4 regions of the Sinorhizobium sp. RAC02 genome follow, and region 2 is predicted to be linked to each of the others. Evidence: riboswitches for the same ligand, from Rfam matches in the RefSeq annotation. Region 2 holds a riboswitch; each other region holds the start of a gene.
The links. A riboswitch is a leader RNA that binds a small molecule or an ion and turns the genes downstream of it on or off. The one in region 2 is predicted to bind cobalamin.
Positions count from the first base shown of each region.

Region 1: it holds a riboswitch for cobalamin, as region 2 does, so the genes downstream of both, bluB (5,6-dimethylbenzimidazole synthase) here and BSY16_RS27565 (ABC transporter substrate-binding protein) in region 2, are expected to answer to the same signal.
Region 3: it holds a riboswitch for cobalamin, as region 2 does, so the genes downstream of both, BSY16_RS03905 (CbtB domain-containing protein) here and BSY16_RS27565 (ABC transporter substrate-binding protein) in region 2, are expected to answer to the same signal.
Region 4: it holds a riboswitch for cobalamin, as region 2 does, so the genes downstream of both, BSY16_RS10545 (aromatic ring-hydroxylating oxygenase subunit alpha) here and BSY16_RS27565 (ABC transporter substrate-binding protein) in region 2, are expected to answer to the same signal.

Region 1 covers NZ_CP016450.1:945,258-950,753, forward strand. Annotated here, with positions in the region: gene BSY16_RS04430 (NAD+ synthase) at 1-428, shown strand, start outside; gene BSY16_RS04435 (ammonium transporter) at 432-758, shown strand; gene BSY16_RS04440 (TolB family protein) at 774-1,601, shown strand; gene BSY16_RS04445 (diguanylate cyclase domain-containing protein) at 1,726-3,237, shown strand; cobalamin riboswitch at 3,297-3,520, shown strand; gene bluB (5,6-dimethylbenzimidazole synthase) at 3,567-4,259, shown strand; gene BSY16_RS04455 (DUF2865 domain-containing protein) at 4,252-5,346, opposite strand.
Region 2 covers NZ_CP016452.1:1,414,707-1,420,202, forward strand. Annotated here, with positions in the region: gene BSY16_RS27560 (MurR/RpiR family transcriptional regulator) at 1-738, shown strand, start outside; cobalamin riboswitch at 773-1,004, shown strand; gene BSY16_RS27565 (ABC transporter substrate-binding protein) at 1,224-2,231, shown strand; gene BSY16_RS27570 (FecCD family ABC transporter permease) at 2,231-3,256, shown strand; gene BSY16_RS27575 (ABC transporter ATP-binding protein) at 3,253-4,056, shown strand; gene BSY16_RS27580 (pseudoazurin) at 4,053-4,505, shown strand; gene BSY16_RS27585 (class I SAM-dependent methyltransferase) at 4,505-5,281, shown strand; gene phnF (phosphonate metabolism transcriptional regulator PhnF) at 5,259-5,496, opposite strand, start outside.
Region 3 covers NZ_CP016450.1:831,508-837,003, forward strand. Annotated here, with positions in the region: gene BSY16_RS03895 (cobyric acid synthase) at 1-818, shown strand, start outside; gene BSY16_RS03900 (peptidoglycan-binding domain-containing protein) at 965-3,025, shown strand; cobalamin riboswitch at 3,105-3,470, shown strand; gene BSY16_RS03905 (CbtB domain-containing protein) at 3,518-3,694, shown strand; gene BSY16_RS03910 (CbtA family protein) at 3,707-4,498, shown strand; gene cobU (bifunctional adenosylcobinamide kinase/adenosylcobinamide-phosphate guanylyltransferase) at 4,500-5,024, shown strand; gene cobW (cobalamin biosynthesis protein CobW) at 5,029-5,496, shown strand, end outside.
Region 4 covers NZ_CP016450.1:2,191,365-2,196,860, reverse strand. Annotated here, with positions in the region: gene BSY16_RS10565 (FAD-binding oxidoreductase) at 1-803, opposite strand, end outside; gene BSY16_RS10560 (L-threonylcarbamoyladenylate synthase) at 817-1,791, opposite strand; gene BSY16_RS10555 (diguanylate cyclase domain-containing protein) at 1,953-3,011, shown strand; gene BSY16_RS10550 (DUF6656 family protein) at 3,058-3,663, opposite strand; cobalamin riboswitch at 3,963-4,211, shown strand; gene BSY16_RS10545 (aromatic ring-hydroxylating oxygenase subunit alpha) at 4,374-5,496, shown strand, end outside.

The DNA.
Region 1 (5,496 bases), on a different replicon from region 2:
ACGGCGACATGAACGGCGGTTTCAATCCCATCAAGGACCTCTACAAGATGCAGGTCTACGCGCTGTCGCGCTGGCGCAACGGGCATGTGCCGCCAGGCGCGCTCGGCCCGACGGGCGAGGTGATCCCGAACAACATCATCGACAAGGCGCCGTCTGCCGAATTGCGCCCCAACCAGACCGACCAGGATTCGCTGCCGCCCTATCCGGTGCTCGACGATATCCTCGAGTGCCTCGTCGAGTTGGAAATGAGCACGGAGGAAATCGTTGCGCGTGGCCATGATGCGGCCACCGTGCATCGCATCGAGCACCTGCTCTACATCGCGGAATACAAGCGCCGGCAATCGGCGCCGGGCGTCAAAATCACCAAGAAGAATTTCGGCCGAGACCGCCGCTACCCGATCACCAACCGGTTCCGGGACCGGGGGTAGGGCGTGGAGGCGCGCTCCAGCGAGCCGGGCGGTGACGAAAACCGCCCGGATTTCACACCGGAGGAAATCAGGCTCATCCGGTTGTGGTCACTGAGCGACGTATCGGCCGGCCGGCATGTTTCGGCGCAGATCGCCTATTTCGCGACGCCGGCAGTGTTCGGCATCTACGGCCTTGCGACCGGCAGCCTTGTCATCACCGGCGTGGCCTTCATCTGCATCCTTTTGCTGTTGGCCTGGGGTTTCGTTTCGACCTGGCGCGAGCACAGCAATTTCGTGCTCATGCAATCCATCTGCCGGAAGCTGTTGCCGGTGGTCGACGAGCGACAATAACGACTGGAGAAAGCCATGCGCAGTTCCGTCGAGATCCACAATATCGTTACTGGCGAAACGCGCGTCGTGTGGCAGACGGAGCGGCTCGTCGAGGCGCCGAACTTTTCGCGGGATGGGCGTTTTCTGGTCATCAACGGCGACGGGCTGCTCTATCGCCTTTCGCTTGATGGCAGCGAACCCGTGCAGATCGACACGGGGTTTGCGACGCTTTGCAACAATGACCACGGGCTTTCGCCCGATGGCACGTTGCTGGCGATCAGCGACAAGGTCGAGTTCGGCAAGTCGGCGATCTATGTGCTGCCGACCGAGGGCGGCACGCCGCGGCTGGTAACGCCGAACCTGCCGTCCTACTGGCATGGCTGGTCGCCGGATGGCGAAACATTCGCCTATTGTGGCATCCGGGGCGATGTCTTCGACATTTACACCATCCCGGTCGCAGGCGGCGAGGAGCGGCGTGTGACCTTCGGCGAAGGGCGCAATGACGGGCCGGATTATTCTGCCGATGGGGAGTGGATCTACTTCAATTCCAGCCGCACCGGCCACATGCAGATCTGGCGCGTGCGTGCCGACGGCAGCGAGCCGACGCGCATCACCGACAGCCCCTATGGTGACTGGTTCCCGCACCCTTCGCCGGACGGAAAACACCTGCTCGTGCTCTCCTACGAGGGCGACGTTTTCGATCATCCCCGCGATCTCGATGTGCGCCTGCGCCTCATGGACATGGACGGCGGCAACGCGCGGATTCTGTTAGAGCTTTTCGGCGGACAGGGCACGATGAATGTGCCGAACTGGTCGCCGGATGGCACAGAATTCGCCTTCGTGCGCTACGCGCCGGCTGGGTGATCCCCATTTCCGGTGAGCGTGAGTTAAGTTTTCACTCACCAGCCCGTTTAAGCGAATTTTGCCGTCTGTCAGTTAGCCTCCTCCCAACAATGCCCGGAAAGGGTGGGGGACAGGCAGGGAAACAATGACGGGCAAGGCTGAACTGGGCCGCACGACGCGGCGACGCGGTGTAGGTTGGGCGATCCGGGCGGCGGCCTTGATGATCGTCCTGCTGTTTGGAGCCGCCAACTATCTCGTTCTGGACTATGCAATCGAGCGGGCCGACAGTTTCGTCGCCGAGACCGAGCGCACCCTTGTGCGCAACGAGTTCAGCCACCAGATCGACCAGGTCGTGCAGTACCAGAGCCAGCTCTCCTTCTGGGACAAGGCGTTCAACGAACTGGCGGACGGCATGCCGGACGACACCTTCGTGCGCGACCAGATGCGGGACTGGATGTGGTCCGATTTCGGTTTCTCCTGGATGATCCTTACCTCGCCGGATGGTGAAAAGGTGCTGGGCGTACAGCGCGGTGAAAAGGTTTCAGAACGCAAGGCCCGCGAAAAGCTGCACTGGGTGAGCGATCTCACCCGCAGGGCCGAGCGCGCCTATCGCGAGGCGCTGTCGCCCGATCGCGGCGGTTGGGTGGTGGCCGGTGCGAAGGCAGACCCGGACCTGCTGACGCCGGCACTGCCCGAAATCCACGTTTCCGGCATGCGCTTGATCGACCGGGTGATGAGCATCGTCGTCGTGCAGGCGGTTATTCCCAAGACACTTTACATCCCCGCGAACCGGCTTGAGCCGACGCTGCTGATCACCGTCAAACCCGTCTCGCAAAAGATGCTGGCAAACACCGAGCGGCGCCTCGGCGTGCGCGATCTTGGCTTCACGCCGATCGTGACACAGGAGCCGGGGTTGCTGATGACGCCGGTCGGCGGGGATACCTACAATCCGATGGTCACGTCCTGGCGGCCCAACATGCCGGGATCCTTCGTCTGGCGCTCGGCGCTGCCGCAGATCGCGTTGTTCGTGCTGGTATTTGCCGGCGTCATGCTGTTCGTCACCCTGCGCTTTTCCGCACTCGTCCGCGCGCTCCAGCGCAGCGAGACGAAGAATGCCTTCCTCGCACGGCACGATCCGTTGACCGGGCTCAAGAACCGCAGCGGTTTTGACGAGGAAATGTCGCGCGCCATCAAGAAGGGCGAGAACAAGCCCTTCGCGATCCTCGCGCTCGATCTCGACAAGTTCAAGGCAGTCAACGACCGGCATGGACATGCTGCGGGGGATGCTGTGCTTCAGGCCGTCGCCAGGCGCTTCTCCGAGCGTGTCGGCCGGCGCGGTTGTGTCGCCCGCCTGGGGGGCGACGAGTTTTGCGTTCTGCTGACCGGCGAACATAGCCGAGAGCATCTGGTGGAGCTTGCCGCCAGCCTCGTTCTGGATGCGCAGATCCCGATCGCCTATGACGGCCAGCTTCTCTTGATCGGCGGTAGCGCCGGCATCGCCCAGTTCCCGCAGCATGGCAAGACGGTGCACGACGTCATGGTCATGGCTGACGCCGCGCTCTATGCGGCCAAGAACGCCGGCCGCAACCGTGCCGTCCATGCCGGTGACATGGACAGGGCCGAGATTGCCGAGGCCGGCGAGGCCCGCGCCGCCTAGTAAGCCGCAGATGGACAGGCCCGCGGCGCAAGCGGGCTTGATCGCATCGTCCGGTCATGCGCATATCGTCCCCGTCAGGTGCCCGCTTTTTGCGGGAGAATCGGGAATCCGGTGCGGGCTTGAAAAGCCCAGGTCCGGAACGTGCCCAACGCTGTGACGGGGATAGCGCGCGCCGTAAAAGCTTGAATCGATTCAGGCTTTTGCCACTGGTTGCTCAACCGGGAAGGCAGGTGCTTGCTGCGTGACCCGAAGTCAGAAGACCGGCCTGGCAAGATAGACCGAACCCGCGTGGACGGCGGCAGGTTGTGCGCATTGTTGGGGAGAAAACGATGCGAACCGAACCGTGGGACCCTCTGGTCCGGGCGGGCGCCTTTTCTTGCGAGGACAGGCAAGCCGTCTATCGTGCCATCGAAACGCGCCGTGACGTGCGCGACCAGTTTCTGCCCGAACCATTGCCGGACGACCTCGTCGGCCGTCTGCTGCATGCCGCCCACAGCGCGCCGTCGGTCGGCTTCATGCAGCCGTGGAATTTTCTCATGGTGCGCAGCGAGGCGACGCGGCGGCGGGTGCATGCCGCGTTTGAAAAAGCCAATGCCGAGGCGGCGGCGATGTTCGAAGGCGAGCGGCAGGGGCAGTATCGCGCCCTGAAGCTCGAGGGCATTCTCAAGGCGCCGCTCTCGATCTGCGTGACCTGTGATCCGATGCGCGGCGGAACGGTGGTGCTGGGACGCACCCACAATCCGCGCATGGATGTCTATTCGACGGTCTGCGCCGTGCAGAACCTCTGGCTCGCGGCGCGGGCGGAGGGGGTGGGCGTCGGCTGGGTCAGCATCTTTCACGACAGCGACGTCCGGGGCATCCTCGGCATACCCGAGCATATCGAGATCGTCGCCTGGCTGTGTGTGGGTTTCGTCGACCGGCTCTATGCCGAGCCGGAGCTGGCGGTGAAGGGCTGGCGACAGCGCCTGCCGCTGGAAGAACTGGTGTTCGAGGAGCGCTGGCCGGAAACCGGCGTCAGTTGACGCCGGCATCGGCCGGACGGCCGAGGTCGATGGCGGATTGGTTTGCCGGCAGGAAGACCGGGCCGACTGTGCGCACCTTGCTGGTCGCCGGATCGTAGTCGCGTTCCTCGATCGTCACCGGCGTCTTGACCGCTGTTTCCGCCTTTTTCGGCAGAGTATCGATCCTGGTGATGGAGCCGCCGTCGTCGCCGGTCGCTGCCTGTGCAGGGTCGCCCTTCAACGCCTTCTCGCGCTTGATCATCTCCTGGTAATAGGCCGAGAGATTGCAGCCGCAAGCGCCGGGCTTGGAAAGGTCACGCGTGCGGTAGGAGAAGGCGTTCTGCAACTCGTAATAGGGGCGACCACTAACCGTCGAGGTCATCTGGTCGGTTTCCTGCCCGTTCGTCATCGACTGATAGAAGAGCTCGGTTTCCGTCTGCGGGCACATCATGCTGCAGACCTGCTGGTCACGCCGAAAATCGAGCGGCGTGGCGCCTGAGGAGATCGGGAAAAAGCCGCCGTCGCAGGTGCGCACGCAGACGGTGCGCAGGTTGCCATGGCCGTTGCTGCCGCCAAGCGAGCGCAGTTCCAGCCGTCCGCTACCATCAGGCATGGTGCCGAGCGGTAGGCTGTGTGTTTCATCGGGCGTGCGCAGCGTCTCGGTCGCCGCGACGGGCATCACTTTCGCTTCGTCATTGCAGCCGTTCGTCTCAAAGGAGGCGAGCAGGCGCCTGCGCTTGCCGTCGGTGGAGGTGCCGCCGGCGAATTCGCGGCGCTTCCTGTCGAGGATCTGGAGATTTCGCTCCATCTTGCCGATGACCGACTCCAGCGTGTCGCACGCTTCAGCGTTCGGCCCGCCGACGACGATTATGCTTCCGCCCGAACAGCCGAGGCGGCGCTGGTCGCCCTTGGCCTTGCGAAGCTGGATGTTCTGGCGCGCGATGGCGCCGGCATATTTGCGGGCGCTCGACGTATCGACTAGAACCCGTGGCAGGTTGGCAAGCTCGGCCTGGATGCGCTCGCACACGTTCGCGGCCGCCGTGCCGCCGAAGAATAACAGCGGCAGGCCGGTAGCAACGGCAAAAAGAAGACTGGCGCGTCTTTTCAAGTCGTCGATCCCATGAATGTGCGTTTGAGCGGCGATCCCGCCGCATATGCAGGCCTTATCATAGGCTACCGGGGGGGAAGCGCAACGCGCTCCCGTATTTGTGATTAACGCGCAAGAGAAACATGATTTGAATTCTCACCTTTTGGTGAA
Region 2 (5,496 bases):
CGTTCCATCGCCCAGCGCCTCGAACTTTCGCCGATGACCGTCGGCCGCTATCTGCGCCGCATGGGTTTTGATGGCCTTGATGAGTTGAAGGGCGAACTGCGGCATGGCAGTTCCAACCCGGCCTGGCAGGTCAAGGGCCAGGTCGACCGGCTGGAACAGGACCGCAAGGAGGGCAAGCTGCTCGCCGGCCTCATCCAGCAGCAGATCGACAATCTTGGGCAGATCTACGAAATCACCACCGCGCCGGAATGGCAGCAGACGATCGACGCGCTCATCGGTGCCAGCGAGGTCTATGTCGCGGCCTACCAGAATGTGCGCGGCATCGCCCAGTATTTTGCCAGCCAGCTTTCTTATACCCGCTCGCGCGTCCAGTTCGTCGATGGCGTCAACGGCACCTATGCCGAAGTGCTCGACGGTTCCGTCGAGGGGCGGCTGCTCTTCCTGCACGACGTGCGTCGCTTCGCCGCCAAGGCGCGGCCGCTGGCGCTGGAAGCGCGGCGCGCCGGCGTCAAGGTCGTGCTGCTCACCGATGAATTCTGCCCCTGGGGGCCGGAGGTCTCCGATATCTGCCTCGTCGTACCCGGCTCGCACGGGCCGCTGTGGGATGGTGCCGCCACCATGACGGCCGTCATGGACCTCATGCTCAGCAACATCATCGTCGTGATGGGCGAGGCGGTGAGTGAACGCGTCGATACGCTGACCCGCCTGCAGGATGTCTTCGGGGATTTCGAGACCTGACGGCTATCGCGCCTTGACGCTGCCGAGTGGCGCGGACTAAGGATGGGCCGACGGTTCCCTGACGGATGACTCCCAGGGGATTAATAGGGAACACGGTGCGGACGACCCAACAGGGACCCATTCCGTGGCTGCCCCCGCAACTGTAGGCGGATTGCCGCCTGTCCTCGGACGCGTTTATGCGTCATGCCACTGCGGTTTTCCGCGGGAAGGCAGACAGGCAGCAGATATCCGTGAGCCAGGAGACCTGCCGTCATAGCAACAATCCAAGTCACGGGCGGGGATGCCCGGAACGGAGACGCCATGACGATTTTCGCTGCCACCCCTGGCAGATATCTACTCGTTTTCTCCCGACCGCAATCGATCCGCTCCTGTTGGTGCGTCGGCTAGGCTTCTGCCTGCCGTCGTGTCCCTCCGCGCCTTTTGCGCAGTCCTTCATCCGGGAGAAACCCATGACCATCTTTGCCGCGGCCTCACGTGCCGCCCCTCTGCTTTCGTTCGTTGCCGGCACGGCAGCTTTTGTTCTCTCCTCGGGTGCGGTCCACGCCGCCGAAACCCAGTATCCGCTGACGTTCGAGAATTGCGGCCGCCCGGTCACCTTCGAGAAGGCGCCGGAGCGTGCGGTCTCGCTCGGCCAGAGCTCGACCGAAATCCTCTACCTGCTCGGCGTCGGCGACCGCATGGTCGGCACCGCGGTCTGGATCGGCCCGGTTCTGACCGGTTACGAGGAGGCCAATGCCAAGGTCGAGCGCCTTGCCGACAATGATCCGAGCTTCGAGAGCGTCGTCGCCAAGAAGCCGGACCTCGTGACGGCGCAGTTCCAGTGGCATGTCGGCCCGGAAGGCATCGTCGCGACGCCGGAACAGTTCGAGGAATTGAAGATCCCCGTCTACACCTCGCCGGCCGATTGCATCGGCAAGGACAATACCGGCGGCGGCGACGGTGTGCGCAAGACGGTCTTCACCATGGACCTTATCTACAAGGAAATCAGCGAACTGTCGCAGATTTTCAATGTACAGGATCAGGGTGAGAAGGTGATCGCCGAGCTCAAGGCCCGCGAGGCCGCGGCCCGCAAGAAGATCGCCTCTGCCGATGGCAAGCTGTCCGCCGTCTTCTGGTTCTCCAGCGCCGAACTCGACATCGACCCCTATGTCGCCGGCCGCAACGGCGCGCCGGGCTACATCCTGTCTGCGCTTGGCATCAAGAACGTTATCGAGAGCGACGAGGAATGGCCGACGGTTGGCTGGGAAACCGTTGCCAAGGCCGATCCGACCATCATCGTCGCCGGCAAGATGGAACGCCGCCGCTTCCCGGCCGATGACGTTGCCGTCAAGCACAAGTTCTTGAAGGAAGATCCGGTCGCCAGCCTGATGCCGGCGGTCAAGAACGGCTATGTGGTCGACATGGACGCCCAGGCGATGAACCCGACGATCCGCACCATCGAGGGCATCGAAGTGCTCGCCGACGCGGTCGAAAAGGCTGGCCTCGCCAAGTGATGGCAGATCGCCCCCTCTTGCTCCGGACGGGCGCCGCTTTCGCGGCGCTCGTGCTCCTGCTTGCCGCACTCGGTGTGGGCGCGGCGGTTGGCGAGACGGCAATCCCGCTCGATGTCGTGGGGAAGACCGTGGCGAACCGTCTTTGGCAGGCGGGTTATGCGCTGGAGCCGATCGACGAGGGCATCATCTGGAACTACCGACTGAGCCGCGCCGTGGTCGCCGCCTGCTGCGGCTCGGCATTGGCGCTTTCCGGCGTGATCCTGCAATCGCTGCTGCGCAATGCGCTTGCCGATCCTTATATTCTCGGCATTTCGGCTGGTGCCTCGACCGGCGCCGTCGCCGTCGCGATCCTCGGCATCGGTGCCGGCATGCTGACGCTGCCGATCGGCGCTTTCATCGGCGCGCTTGTCGCCTTCGCTCTGGTCAGCGTTCTGGCCGTGCGCGCCGGGCGCGGCACCAGCGCGATCATTCTGGCAGGCGTCGCTGGCTCACAGCTCTTCAACGCGCTCACCTCCTTCATCGTCACCAAAGCGGCCAATGCCGAGCAGGCGCGCGGCATCATGTTCTGGCTGCTTGGCAATCTTTCCGGCGTGCGCTGGCCGGATGTCTGGCTGGCGCTGCCGGTCGCGCTTGCCGGCCTGCTCGTCTGCCTGTGGCATGCCCGCGCGCTGGACGCCTTCACCTTCGGAACCGAATCGGCCGCCTCCCTCGGCATTCCGGTGCGCCGTGTTTACGTCGTGCTGATTGCCATTTCCGCGTTGATGACGGCCGTCATGGTCTCGATCGTCGGCTCGATCGGCTTCGTCGGTCTCGTCATTCCCCATGCCGCCCGCATGGTCGTCGGCGTGCGCCACGGCTTGCTGCTGCCGGCCTCGGCGCTGATCGGCGCCATTTTCATGATCGCCGCCGACGTGCTGTCGCGCGTCATCATCCCCGGCCAGGTGCTGCCTATCGGCGTCATCACGGCGTTGTTCGGCGCACCAGCCTTTGCGCTCATCTTAAGTCAGAGGAGATCGGCGCTATGACACTGGTTGCAAACGGACTTTCCTGGTCGGCGGGTGGCACAAAAATCCTGTCGGATGTCTCACTCGACGTGCGCCCCGGCGAATTCCTCGGAATCATCGGCCCGAACGGGTCGGGCAAGACCAGTTTGATGGCGCTCATCGCCGGCATCCGCAAACCGCAGCGGGGCGAGGTGACGCTGGACGGCAAACTGCTTTTGGCGCACGGGCGGCAGGCGATCGCGCGGCGCATTGCCTTCGTCGAGCAGCAAGCGGAAACGACGGAACGCATCACGGCGCGCCAGGCCGTCGAACTCGGCCGCACGCCCCATCTGGGCGCGCTAACACCCTGGTCGAAGGCGGATGATGCCGTCGTCGACCGGGCGCTGGAGGAGGTGGACATGGCGCATTTCGCCAACCGTCTCTGGCACACGCTGTCCGGCGGCGAGCGCCAGCGGCTGCATATTGCCCGCGCGCTTGCCCAGCAATCGCCGATCCTTCTGCTCGACGAGCCGACCAACCATCTCGACATCGGCCACCAGATCGGCCTGCTCCAGCTCGTGCGTGAACAGGACCTGACCGTGGTCGCAGCGCTTCACGACCTCAACCATGCCGCCATGTTCTGTGACCGCATCGCCGTGATGCAGGCAGGACGCATCGTGGCCCTCGGCGCCCCCGCCAAGGTGCTGGAGCCGCAGCGTCTGCACGACGTGTTCCGCGTCACCGTCGATATCGAGCGCGACAGCGCTGGTGGCTGCTTCATCCGTTACCGCCGGCCCAATCCGCGACCGGCCAAACTCAAGCTCGTTGCAGAGGCAAGATGAAAATCCGGCTCCTTCTCGCCGCGGCCGTGATGGCCGTTCTTTTCCATTCCCTTCCGGCCGCTGCCGAGACGTTCAAGGTCGAGATGCGCAACCGTGGCGAAAAGGGCTCGATGGTGTTCGAGCCGGATTTCCTGGCGATCAAGCCGGGCGACAGCATCAAGTTCATCGCCACCCACAAGAGCCACAATGCCGCGAGCATCGACGGCATGGTTCCGGAGGGCTATGCCGGCTTCAAGGGCAAGATCAATGAGGAGATCGAGGTCACCTTCGACCAGCCGGGCTTTTACGGCATCAAGTGCTCGCCGCATTTCGGCATGGGCATGGTCATGCTCGTGAAGGTCGGCGAGGCGGAGTTGACCGATGCGATCCGCACGGTCGAGGTACCGGCCCGCGCCCGGCCGCGCTTCGACGACCTTTTTGCCCGCGTGGATGCGGGCGAGGGGAAGTGATGCACGGCGCGCTTTCCAACAGCAATCTCAAGGAAGACATCCGGGACTACTGGTCTCGCCGCTCGGAGACCTTCGACTTCGCGTTCGGCCACCGCATTCCGCAAGGGCCGGAATTCGACGCCTGGGCTGCGGCAATCCGTGAACGGCTCGGCCCGGAGCCGCGTCGCGTGCTGGAGCTTGCCTGCGGCACTGGCGAGGTGACGCGCCTGCTGCTCTCGCTCGGCCATGAGGTGACGGCGCTCGATTTTTCCGAGGCGATGCTGGCGGTTGCGCGGGAAAAACATGCCGGCGCGAAAAACCTTCGCTTCCTGCTTGCCGATGCGGAAAACCCGATGGAGCCGGACGAGAGCTATGACGCGATCGTCTGCCGCCATCTTGTCTGGACTTTGACCACGCCGGAACAGGCCTTTGCCGAATGGTACCGCATGCTGAAACCCGGCGGCATGTTGCTGTTCTTCGATGGCGACTGGGCAGCGCCTACCCGCGTCGGCCGTCTGGCGAGCCGCGCCATTGCCATCATCGACAGGTTCGCTGGTGTCGATCCGTTCTATGACGGCGCGATGAGCGACCGGCACTCCAGCATCATGGAGCGTCTGCCGTTTGGTGACGGCCTGCGCGTCGAACGCGTTTTGCCACTGCTCGAAGCGGTCGGTTTTCGGGATATGACGATCGGCTCCCACGCGCCGATTGCGGCGGCACAACGCCGTACGGCTAACCTGCGCAACAGGCTGCGCACGCTGCTCTACCGCCGCTTCATCCTTTGCTGCCGGAAGTAGCATCGGGCTCCGGCTCCACCGTGAGCTTGACCCGGTCGGCGGCAAAGCGCGTGCGGGAGAACTGGATCGGCGTGCCGTCGAGGTCCGTATTGACGGCCGTCGCCACCAGGATGATCGCGCCAGGCGAGAGTTTCAGGTGCCGCATGTCGTCGCCCTCCGCATGGATGGCGGATATTTCCGTTGAACGACGCACGTAATCCGGCACACCGAGTTCG
Region 3 (5,496 bases), on a different replicon from region 2:
CCGGCTGGCCGTGCTTCGGCGTCGTTCCCTGGCTGAAACAGGCAGCACGCCTGCCGGCGGAAGATTCCGTCGTGCTGGAGCGGCTTGCCAAGGGGGGCGAGGGCGCGCTGAAAGTGGCGGTGCCGGTCCTGTCGCGCATTGCAAATTTCGATGATCTCGATCCGCTCAAGGCCGAGCCGCAGGTGGATCTTGTCTTCGTGCGCCCCGGGGAGCGCATTCCGACCGATGCCGGGCTTGTTATCCTGCCTGGCTCGAAATCCACCATCGCGGACCTGCGCGATTTCCGAGCAGCGGGCTGGGACAGGGATCTCGCCCTGCATATGCGCCGCGGTGGCCGCGTCATCGGCATTTGCGGCGGCTACCAGATGCTGGGCCAACGGGTTACGGACCCGCTCGGTATCGAGGGGAGCGAGGGGGAGGTCGAAGGCCTTGGCCTGCTCGCGGTCGAAACGGAGATGGCGCCGGAGAAGACCGTGCGCAACAGCACGGCGCATTCACTGCAATATGACGTGCCGCTGGAAGGCTATGAAATCCATCTCGGCAAGACCACGGGGCCGGATACGCTGCATCCCTCGGTCCGTATCGACGGGCGCGCCGATGGGGCCGTTTCGGCCGATGGGCGGGTGATGGGCACCTACCTGCACGGCCTCCTCTCCAGCGACGCCTACCGGGCCGGACTGCTTGCCGATTTCGGCATCGAAGGCGGCGGATTCGATTATCGAAAGAGCGTCGACGAGGCGCTGGATGGTGTGGCGGCGGAGCTGGAGGCGGTTCTCGACCCCGTTTGGCTCGATGGCCTTTTGGGCGCCGCTGATTAAACTGGCCTTCTGAAACGTACAGCCATCGGGTTCTTCGCCACCGGCCTGCCGCACCAAAGTTGCGCCAGAATTCGGTGCGAGGAGTGACGGAAATCCGCCCGGTCATCGGGCTTTAAGCCTTCGCGCGCTCCGAAAGGGTGAGAAATATGGGTTCTGGACCTCTCGCACGATCCGTTCTGGTGAGATGCGGCCTTGCAAGCCTCGTCGGGCTGTCGCTTTGCGGCCTGCCGGTCGCCGCCTTCGCCCAGACGACGGGCAAGGAAGCGACGAGTGCGGGAAAGCGCTGGGAGGAGGAGTTCGCCCTCTGGCAGAAGGTTTCCGCCGGCAGCGACGTCACACAGTACGAAGGTTATCTGAAGACCTATCCGAACGGCACCTTCGCCTCGATGGCGCGCCTGCGCATCGCTGAATTGCAGGCCAGCACCAAGGCCAAGCCGACGACCGGAAGCTCTGAGCAGGCTGGTGCAAAGGCCAAGGCGGACGAGGCCGCCGCCGCCGAACAAGCGAAGGCCGAGGAAGCCGAGCGTGCGGCCGCCGAAGCCAAAAGGGCCGAGGAAGACGCCCAGAAAGCCGCAGAAGCGGAAAAGGCCAAGGCCGATGCGGAGGCAGCCCGGTTGAAGGCGGAAGCCGATGCAAAGCAGGCCGAAGAGGAAGCCCGCAAGGTTGCAGAAGCGGAAAAGGCAAAAGCCGATGCGGAAGCCGCCCGCTTGAAGGCTGAAGCCGAGGCAAAACAAGCTGCAGAGGAAGCCCGCAAGGTCGCGGAGGCGGAAAAGGCAAAGGCCGAAGCGGAAGCGGCACGCCTGAAGGCGGAAGCCGAGGCGAAGCAGGCTGAAGAGGAAGCGCGCAAGGTTGCCGAGGCGGAAAAGGCCGAGGCGGAAGCCGCGCGCCTGCAGGCGGAGGCTGAGGCAAAGAAGGCGGAAGAAGAAGCGGCTGCCCGTCAGCTTGCCGAAGAAAAGGCGGCTGAAGAAAAGGCGGCTGCGGAGGAGAAGGCACGGGCGGAGGCTGCCGCCGCCGAAAAGGCGCGCGTCGAGGAAGCCGCTCGCCTGAAGGCGGAAGCCGATGAGAGGGAAGCCGCCGCCCGCAAGCTCGCCGATGAAAAGTCAGCCGAGGCCGAGCGCCTGAAGGCAGAGGCGGAGGCTGCGGCGGACAAGGCCAAGACGGAAGAGGCTGCCCGGGTGAAGGCCGAGGCTGAGCGCGCGAAGGCCGAAGAGGCTGCCGCTGCGGAAAAGGCGCGTGCCGAGGAAGAGGCCGCCGCCCGTCGCGACGCCGATGTCAAGCGCGTCGAGGTTGAGAAGGCGGCCGCTGCCGAAAAGGCTCGGATCGAGGAAGAGGCCGCCGCTGCCCGCAAGCTTGCGGAAGAGAAAGCTGCCGAAGTGGAGAAACTGAAGGCCGAAGCCGCCAAGGCTGCGGCGGACGCCGAGGCGAAGGCCACGGAAGCGGCCCGCCTTGCCGACGAGGCGGAAAAACGCGCCGAAGAGGCGGCGACTGCAAAGAAGCAAGCTGAAGCCGATAACGCGGCAGCCGCGGCCCGCAAAAATGAAGCGCAGGGTGCCGAGACGAAGGACCGGGGCCTTGCCGTGGAACAGGCCGATGCGGCGAAGCGCGAAGAGGAAACCTTCCGCAAAGCCGTGCTCGACGGTTCGGCAGATGCTTTCCGCGACTATCTCAGGGCTTATCCGAATGGCCGATTCCTCGCGGATGCTCGCGAACGGCTCTCGACGCTTGCCGATGCCGCGCGCCAGCAAACACAGGAAACCAAGCCGAAGCAGGAGACGGCGACCACGGAAACCGAGCGCAAGGTCGTCGAGGAACCGGTCATTGACCCACGCGAAGCCTATATGCAGCGCTCGACCCGTGTGCAGGCGCAGCGCTGGCTGAGCGTTCTGGGCTTCAACACCTATGGCGCGGATGGCGTGTTCGGACCGCGTACCCGCTCGGCGATCGCGTCATGGCAGGGCTCGTCCGGTTATCGCGCTGACGGCTACCTGTCGCGTGCGCAGTTCCGTGAACTCCGGCAGGCCGCGCAGTATGCTCAGGCTCGCCAGAATCGCCAGCGTCAATATCAGCAGCGCCAGTACCAGCAACGCCAGTACCAGCAGGACTATGACGTGCTGGAAGGCCCCGTTGACGGCTACTACGAGCGCTACAACGGTGACGACGGCTACTACAATGGCGGCGGTGGCATGGTGATCATCCCCGGCTATTGAGATTGCGACGACCGGACGGCGGTTTCAGCACAGGTGATGCCGCTGCCGGTCGATTGACTTCACGGGACGGGAAGCATAATCATCCGCAGTATTGGATGGTTCCCGGATCCGGAAACGGATCGGGGAGTAAATGGGAATGTGACGCGGCGGACCCAATTAGGGCGCTGCAATCACGGCCGACCCCGCGACTGTAGAGTGGCGAGGAACGTTCATCCGGTGGGGAGGATTTGTGTGGGTCATGGGGCATGGTGCTCCGGGCTGCACAGAGAAAACCAGCCGGAAAAGCCACTGGGTGGCATTGCGATAAGCCAAGGCTCGGACGCCTCTTTCTCTACGAATCGTCCACCTTTCGCGATGCTGATACCCGGGAAGGTGAGAGCGGTCCGCAGGCGTGAAAACGCCGGACGCCACGAGCCAGGAGACCTGCCAGCCGATGAGGGCATATCGCTCGACCTGGGGAGGGGCTTCCCCAACGCCTGCACGGAGGTTGTCATGGCTGTTTCCGCTACGTCTACTGTTACCCTTTCCGCAAACGATCGCCTTGTCGCCGGCGCGCTTGCGCTGCTGCTCGGTGCCTTCCTCGTTTTCAGCGCCGGCCTGGCAAATTCGGCCGTGCTGCACGATACGGCGCACGACACCCGTCACTCCTACGGCTTTCCCTGCCACTAAGGAGTTTTTGACATGATCGTTCGTTATCTCCTGGCCGCCCTGGTGGCCGGGCTGTTCTCTGGCGTGCTGATGACAGCCGCCCAGGAGGCACGAGTCGTGCCGCTCATTCTTCACGCAGAAGAATTCGAGGGCGGCGGCGAAGAAACCGCACCGGCAACTGATGGCACGACGCCCACCACGGGTGGCGCCGCCACGACGCAGGAGCATTCCTCGCTCGGCGCCGTGATTCTGGACGTCGCGTCTTACCTGTCGCCGGTTTCCGTCGCCTATGCCCATGAGGGCGAGGAGCACGAGGAAGGTGGCATCATGTTCGGCATGAGCCGTTTCTCCGGCACGCTTTTGGCCAACCTTGTCACCGGCACCGGCTTTGCGCTTCTGCTGGCGGGTTTCAGCCTGGTTTCCGGACACCCGATCACCGTCGCGAACGGTGCGCTCTGGGGTGCCTCCGGCTGGCTTGCCGTGCATATGCTGCCAGCCATCGGCCTGCCGCCGGAACTTCCGGGTTTCCCGGCTGCTGATCTTACCCAGCGCCAGATCTGGTGGGTTGCGACCGTCCTGCTCTCGGCCGGGGGACTGTACCTCCTGTTCCTGAAGCAGGGTATCGTGGCCAAGGTCGCCGGCATCGTGTTGATTGCGGCGCCGCAGGTTTACGGCGCGCCGCAGCCGAGCGACATTTCCAGCAACGTTCCGGCCGTTCTCGGTGCGGAGTTCGCGGTTGCGGCACTTGCCACGACGCTGTTCTTCTGGATCGTGCTCGGTCTCGCGTTGGGCTTTGCCAACGAGAAAGTCGCCAAGGCTGCCTGATATGACGCAAAAATCGCCCGGGGCCGTCCTGGTTCTGGGCGGTGCGCGTTCCGGAAAATCCGCTTTTGCCGAAAGGCTGGTCGCAGAGACCGGCCTTTCGCGTCATTATATCGCCACCGGCCGTGCCTGGGATGACGAGATGCGGGAGCGCATCGCCAGACACCGGGAAGACCGCGGCAAGGGGTGGGAAACCTATGAAGAGCCGCTTGCACTCGCCGAACGCATAAAAGATGTGGCGCGTGAGGACCGGGCAGTGCTCATCGATTGCCTGACGCTCTGGGTCACCAACCTGATGCTGGAGGAACGGGACATCGCCACCGAATTTACCGGCCTCATCGAGGTCATCGCGACGGCGCCGGGTCAACTGGTCTTCGTGTCGAACGAGGTCGGTCTCGGCATCGTGCCGGAAAACCGCATGGCGCGCGACTTCCGCGACCATGCCGGGCGGCTGCACCAGCAGGTCGCCGCCCTCGTGCCAAATGTTTATTTCGTTGCGGCCGGACTGCCGCTGAAAATGAAGGGTTGAGCCTATGCTGCAACAGAAAATCCCCGCCACCGTCATCACCGGCTTCCTCGGCGCCGGCAAGACGACGTTGATCCGCAACCTGCTGCAGAATGCCGGCGGCAAGCGCATCGCGCTCATCATCAACGAATTCGGTGATCTCGGCGTCGATGGTGACGTGCTGAAGGGCTGCGGCGCGGAAGCCTGCACCGAGGACGACATCATCGAACTCACCAATGGCTGCATCTGCTGCACCGTCGCTGATGATTTCATCCCGACCATGACGAAGCTGCTGGAGCGCGAAAACCGCCCGGACCACATCGTCATCGAGACGTCTGGCCTTGCTTTGCCGCAGCCGCTTATCGCCGCCTTCAACTGGCCGGAAATCAAGACGCAGGTGACGGTCGATGGCGTCATCACCGTGGTCGATAGCGCCGCGGTCGCCGCGGGCCGCTTTGCCGATGACCATGACAAGGTCGATGCGCTGCGTGTCGAG
Region 4 (5,496 bases), on a different replicon from region 2:
GTGAAATCGACACCGAGGCGCGGCATCAGTTCGAAGCCGGTGAGGGCAGGGCCGCAACGGCTTGAGGCGCGCTCGAAGAGGGTGAGGGCATCCGCTACCGATTTCAAACCGGCAAAGGCGACCTCGTGACCAAGGGGCCGCGGGAAAAGCTTGAGCACCGCCCCGGTAATGATGCCGAGCGTGCCTTCCGCGCCGATGAAGAGATCGCGCAGGTCGTAGCCCGTATTGTCCTTCTTGAGGCGGCGCAGGCCGTTCCAAACCTCGCCGGTCGGTAGCACGACTTCGAGGCCGAGGCACAGCTGGCGCATATTGCCATAGGCGAGCACGGCAGTGCCCCCGGCATTGGTGGAAAGGTTGCCGCCGATCTGGCACGAGCCTTCCGAGCCGAGCGACAGCGGAAACAGCCGGTCGACTGCTTCCGCCGCCTTCTGGATGTCTGCCAGCACCGCGCCGCCATCCGCAACGATGACATTGCCGACCGGATCGACATCGCGGATGCGGTTGAGGCGGGATAGCGACAGCACGACATCTGCTGCGCCCTCGCGTGGTGCGGCTCCGCCGACATGGCCGGTGTTACCGCCCTGCGGCACGATGGCCGTGCGGGTTTCGGTGGCGAGCGCCAGGATGGCCGAGACCTCTTCAACGGAACCGGGCCGCAGCACCAGCGGCGCCGTACCATGATAGAGCCCGCGGCTCTCGATGAGATAGGGGGCGATGTCCCGGTCTTCGGTGAGCGCATAGGTCTCGCCGGTAATGGCGGCGAAACGGGCGATCAGGTCGGGAGAAAGCGTTGCCTGGGCCATCACGTCTTCCTTTTTAGCCGCGCGGGGCGGCCGCGCGCTGCAAACGGTCGTTGATCGCCTCGCCGAGGCCATCCGAAGGGATCGGCGAAAATGCAATCGAGCCTGCGCCCGTGGCATCCGCCTGTTTCATATAGCCGAATAGATTGGCGGCGGCTTCCGCGAGATCACCGCTGGGGCTCAAGTCCAGCACGAGCGCCGCATCGGCCTCGCCGGGAAGCGCCCTGCCGCCGAAGCGGATCAGCACTTCGCCCGGCCGCACGTCACGGGCATCGAGCCGCACAGGCGCGTCGGGCGCATAATGCGAGGCGAGCATGCCTGGCGCCTCGATCGTGGCGCCCGCCGTGTCGTTGCGCAGCACCGGGCGGCCGGTGACGCGTTCAACCTCGGCCGCATCCAGCCCGCCGGGCCTGAGCAGCCGGATCGTCTCGCCCTCGACCTTGAGGATGGTGGATTCAAGCCCAACCACGGCCGGCCCGGCATCGAGCACCAGCTCCAGCCGCGCGCCAAAATCCTCGGCGACATGCCGGGCGGTCGTCGGGCTGATACGGCCGGAGGTGTTGGCGCTGGGGGCCGCCAGCGGCCGGCCGAAGGCGGCAAGCAGCCGGCTGGAAAAACCCGTCGGCACGCGGATGCCGACCGTATCGAGCCCCGCGCGCGCCAGCGGGTGGATGGCGCTCTCCGGCCGGATCGGCAGAATGAGGGTCAGCGGGCCGGGCCAGAAGGCCTCTGCAATCTGGCGCGACAGCGGATCAAAGAAGGCATGTTGCTCTGCCATGGCAAGATCGGCCATGTGGCAGATCAGCGGATTGAAGCGCGGTCGCCCCTTCATCTCATAGATGCGGGTGATCGCCAGCGGATTGGTGGCGTCGGCGGCAAGGCCGTAGACCGTTTCCGTAGGGATCGCGACCGGCACGCCGCGGCTCAGCACCTCCGAGGCTCGCGCCAGCGCCACCTCCGGTTCCGTCCGCGTATCCACGATGTAAGCCATGTCGCCCTTCCGTCGTTTCCGGCCTCCTTTACAGGGCTTTGGCGGCAAATGCCAAGGGCACAGGCGGATTGCTTAAAATTCGAATGATCGGGTTAGAGGGGTCGAAAGAGCGGCCTGCTATGGGTGAGGTGAACACTCCCGCACGCAGGTCCCCGCACCAGATGACTCACAAGAAATCCTCGACGACCGACATCGCCCTGCGCGTCGCAACGGCCATGAAGCAGATGGGCATCGATGGCCTGCCGCGTAATTATGAACTGGTCTACGAGGCCTATGCCGGCGCCAATCCGGATCTGGTGCGCGATTTCGTGGCGCTCGGCAAGTACAAGACCCAGGCCATGCTCGATGAACTCGGCCGGAAGTACCTGCCCCACCAGCATGAGGCCGGCGTGCTGCAACGCTCCGCCGGTGCGATCAGCGGCGAGATGAGCAATTTCATGGACCTGCTCAGCCAGGAGCGGACGTCGCTTTCCGACTATGGCCGGCTGATCGGCGAGGCCTCGCAGGTCATTCAAAAAGCGGGCGGGGTGGATATGCTCGGCGGCTCGCTCGAGGCCCTGCAACGCGCGACCGAACAGCGCGTCAGCCACACGGCGGAAATGGCCGCAAAGGTCGCCGCGCAATCGGCCGTCATGGAAGGCATCCAGAAGGAGATGGCGGATTTCGAGGCGATGAAATTCATCGATCCGCCGACGAAACTCGGCAACCGCCGCGCCTTCAACAAGGCGCTCGCCCGGGTCTATGCCAATCCGGACCTGCCGATGCTTTGTGGCGTCGTCGTCGCCGAGGTCGATGCCGATCGCCGTTTCTCGCCGGCCCAGATCGAGGCCCTTTCGGACCATCTCGTCACCTTCTACGGCGGTCTCATCCGCCAGGTATTTCCGGCCAACGATCTCGCCGTGCGCTTCGACGGCCTGCGCTTCGGCTTCCTGTTCCAGACGTCGGACGAGGGCGAGGTGACACGGCTTGTCGATCTGTTGCGCGCAGCGTTCCAGACGGTTGCGCTCCGCGACCCCCGCACCGGCCGCAATCTCGGCCATCTGACCTTGTCAGCCGGTGTGTGCATGTCGGACCGCGCCGACAGCGCGCTCGACCTCGCATCGGCCTGCGACCGGGCGCTTCTGGAGGCGAAGGGCGCCGGGGGTGATCTCGTCGTCGTCTACGGTCGCGGCGACGAAGTGCCGGTCGGCAAGGAATGGATGCTGTACCGGGCGTCCTAGAGCAATTCCAGCGAGGGTGCGCCGCGGTTCTATCCCCGGAAATGCTCTAAAGCGCGCGGATGATCTTGCGGAGCGCCTCGTTGCGGGCACCGAGCATCAGCACGTTCTTCATGGCAAGTTTCGGGTCGTCGGTGCGGAAGATCACGCCGTTGCCGCGCACCTTGCGGTCGATGGTGAGGCGGCCTTCCTCTTCCGTCGGGGTGATCGCGATGGCGAAATACATGCGGCCCGGCTTCTTCGAAATGCCGGCGAAGAACTGTTCCCCGTCGCCGATCTCGGCACGGAAATTGGTCATGTAGAAGGCCCATTGCACGTTCGGGAATTCCGCAAAGCGGGAATTGGCCACCGTGATGTGGCAGTAGCCGAGATGCGGCGTCTCGGCCAGCGTGCGGTGGAAGATCAGCTTGGGAAACTGGATCGTCTCATGAAAGCCGTTGATACGGTCATGGGTGACGCTGCCCGCCCGCTCCAGCTTGCGGCCGGTGCGCTCGGCCACTTCCTGATAGGAGAGGTAACGCTTCTCGCTTGGGCTCCAGCTGACGTCGCGGTCGATACGGCCGGTCCGGAGAAATTGCGTGTGTACGGCTGCTTTCGGCGGGTTCGCACGCTTGTAGGCAACGGCGTCGTAATATCGAAATTTCGTCTGCTGCACGTGGCGGCACTCCATCCTCGCGCCCTGATCGCAGACGAGTTTAGGAAAACGTCGTTAAGCAATCCTTGCTGTCGCACTCCCAATTCCTGTCCCGGCAACATCGTGGTCGCAATATGACAAGCGTGTGATGCTTGGCCACAGCATCGCCATTGTCGAGGCAATGCGCCGAAAAATTAGGCATATCGCTTTGGTATGACTGGAGAAAGTTACCCCGCCACGCCCTGGCTCTTCTGGAAACAGCTGTCGTCAAATCAGGAGGCCATGTCGTTTTCCGACATGTTGCGCGACGATTCTTGCGTTTAGATAGGAACACTCAAGGTGCCATTCCTCAGGGAGGGTGGAGAATTGGGAAGCCGGTTGAATTCCGGCGCTGCCCCCGCAACGGTGTTGGAGCAAGGTGCAGCAGAAGCCACTGGACGGGAGGTCTGGGAAGGCGCTGCACTGGTTCGGAAGGCATGACCCCGAAAGGTTTTCGACTTTTTGGACGCGGTCATGGCCCGACAAGAACACTCCTCAGCCCGGAAACCAGCCTGGAGAAACGATCGTGACTGGCTGCGGCGGGCGGCCGGGAAGCGTGCACTCCGTGCGGCTTGCCGCGTGGATGCCGTCTCCTTCTGTGCGCCTCATCCGAAAGCAGTTCCAGGAAAAGTGTGAAGCGGTTTTCCGTTCGGAATTGCGTGGCAATAATTTGGATATTCTGAGGATCCGGCATGGACATTCGCAGCGACGTGCTCCGCAAGCTCAAGAACCGGCGCGACGGCTACAGCCTCGAGCAGGCCTTCTACATCGACCAAGACCACTACAAGCTCGATCTGGAGACGATCTGGTATCGCGACTGGCTGTTCATCGGCCATGACTGCGAGATCCCCAAGGCCGGCAACTATTTCACCGTGCAGGTCGGCGATTATCCCGTCGTCATCACCCGCGACCGCTCGGGCACGGTGCGCGCGCTACACAATTCCTGCCGCCACCGCGGCTCGCGCGTCTGCACCCAGAACAAGGGTTCGTCGGCCAAACTCGTCTGTCCCTACCACCAGTGGACCTACGAACTCGACGGCTCGCTGCTCTTCGCCCGTCACATGGCGGAGGATTTCGACAGGACGCAGCATAGCCTGAAGCGCATGCATTGCGAGACCGTCGGCGGCTACATCTTCATCTGCCTTGCCGATGAGGCTCCGGATTTTGCGCCGTTCCGCGCCATGGTCGAGCCCTATCTCGCCCGTCACCGCCTCGGGGAGACCAAGGTCGCCTTCGAAAGCACGATCATCGAAAAGGGCAACTGGAAGCTCGTCTGGGAAAACAACCGCGAGTGCTACCACTGTGCCGCCAACCATCCGGAACTCTGCCGCACCTATCCGGAAGCGCCGAGCGCCACCGGCGTGCAGGGCGCCAAGGATGATCCGGTCATCGCCGAGCATTGGGCGAAGTGCGAGACCGCCGGCCTGCCGAGCGAATTCCGCATGTCGCCGACCGGCCAGTTCCGCGCCGCCCGCATGCCGCTGATCCAGGATGCGGAGAGCTATACCATGTCGGGCGCGCGCGCCGTTGCACGCCCGCTGTCGAGCGACGTGCTGGAAAGCCATATCGGCACGCTGCTGCTCTTCCACTACCCGACGACGTGGAACCACGTGCTGGCCGACCACGCCATCACCTTCCGCGTGCTGCCGCTAGGGCCCGAACTGACGCAGGTCACGACGAAGTGGCTGGTCAACAAGGATGCCGTGGAAGGCGTCGATTACCGTCTCGACGAACTCACCCATGTCTGGACCGAGACCAACGACCAGGACCGCCGGATCGTCGAGGAAAATGCCTTCGGCATCCGCTCGCCGGCCT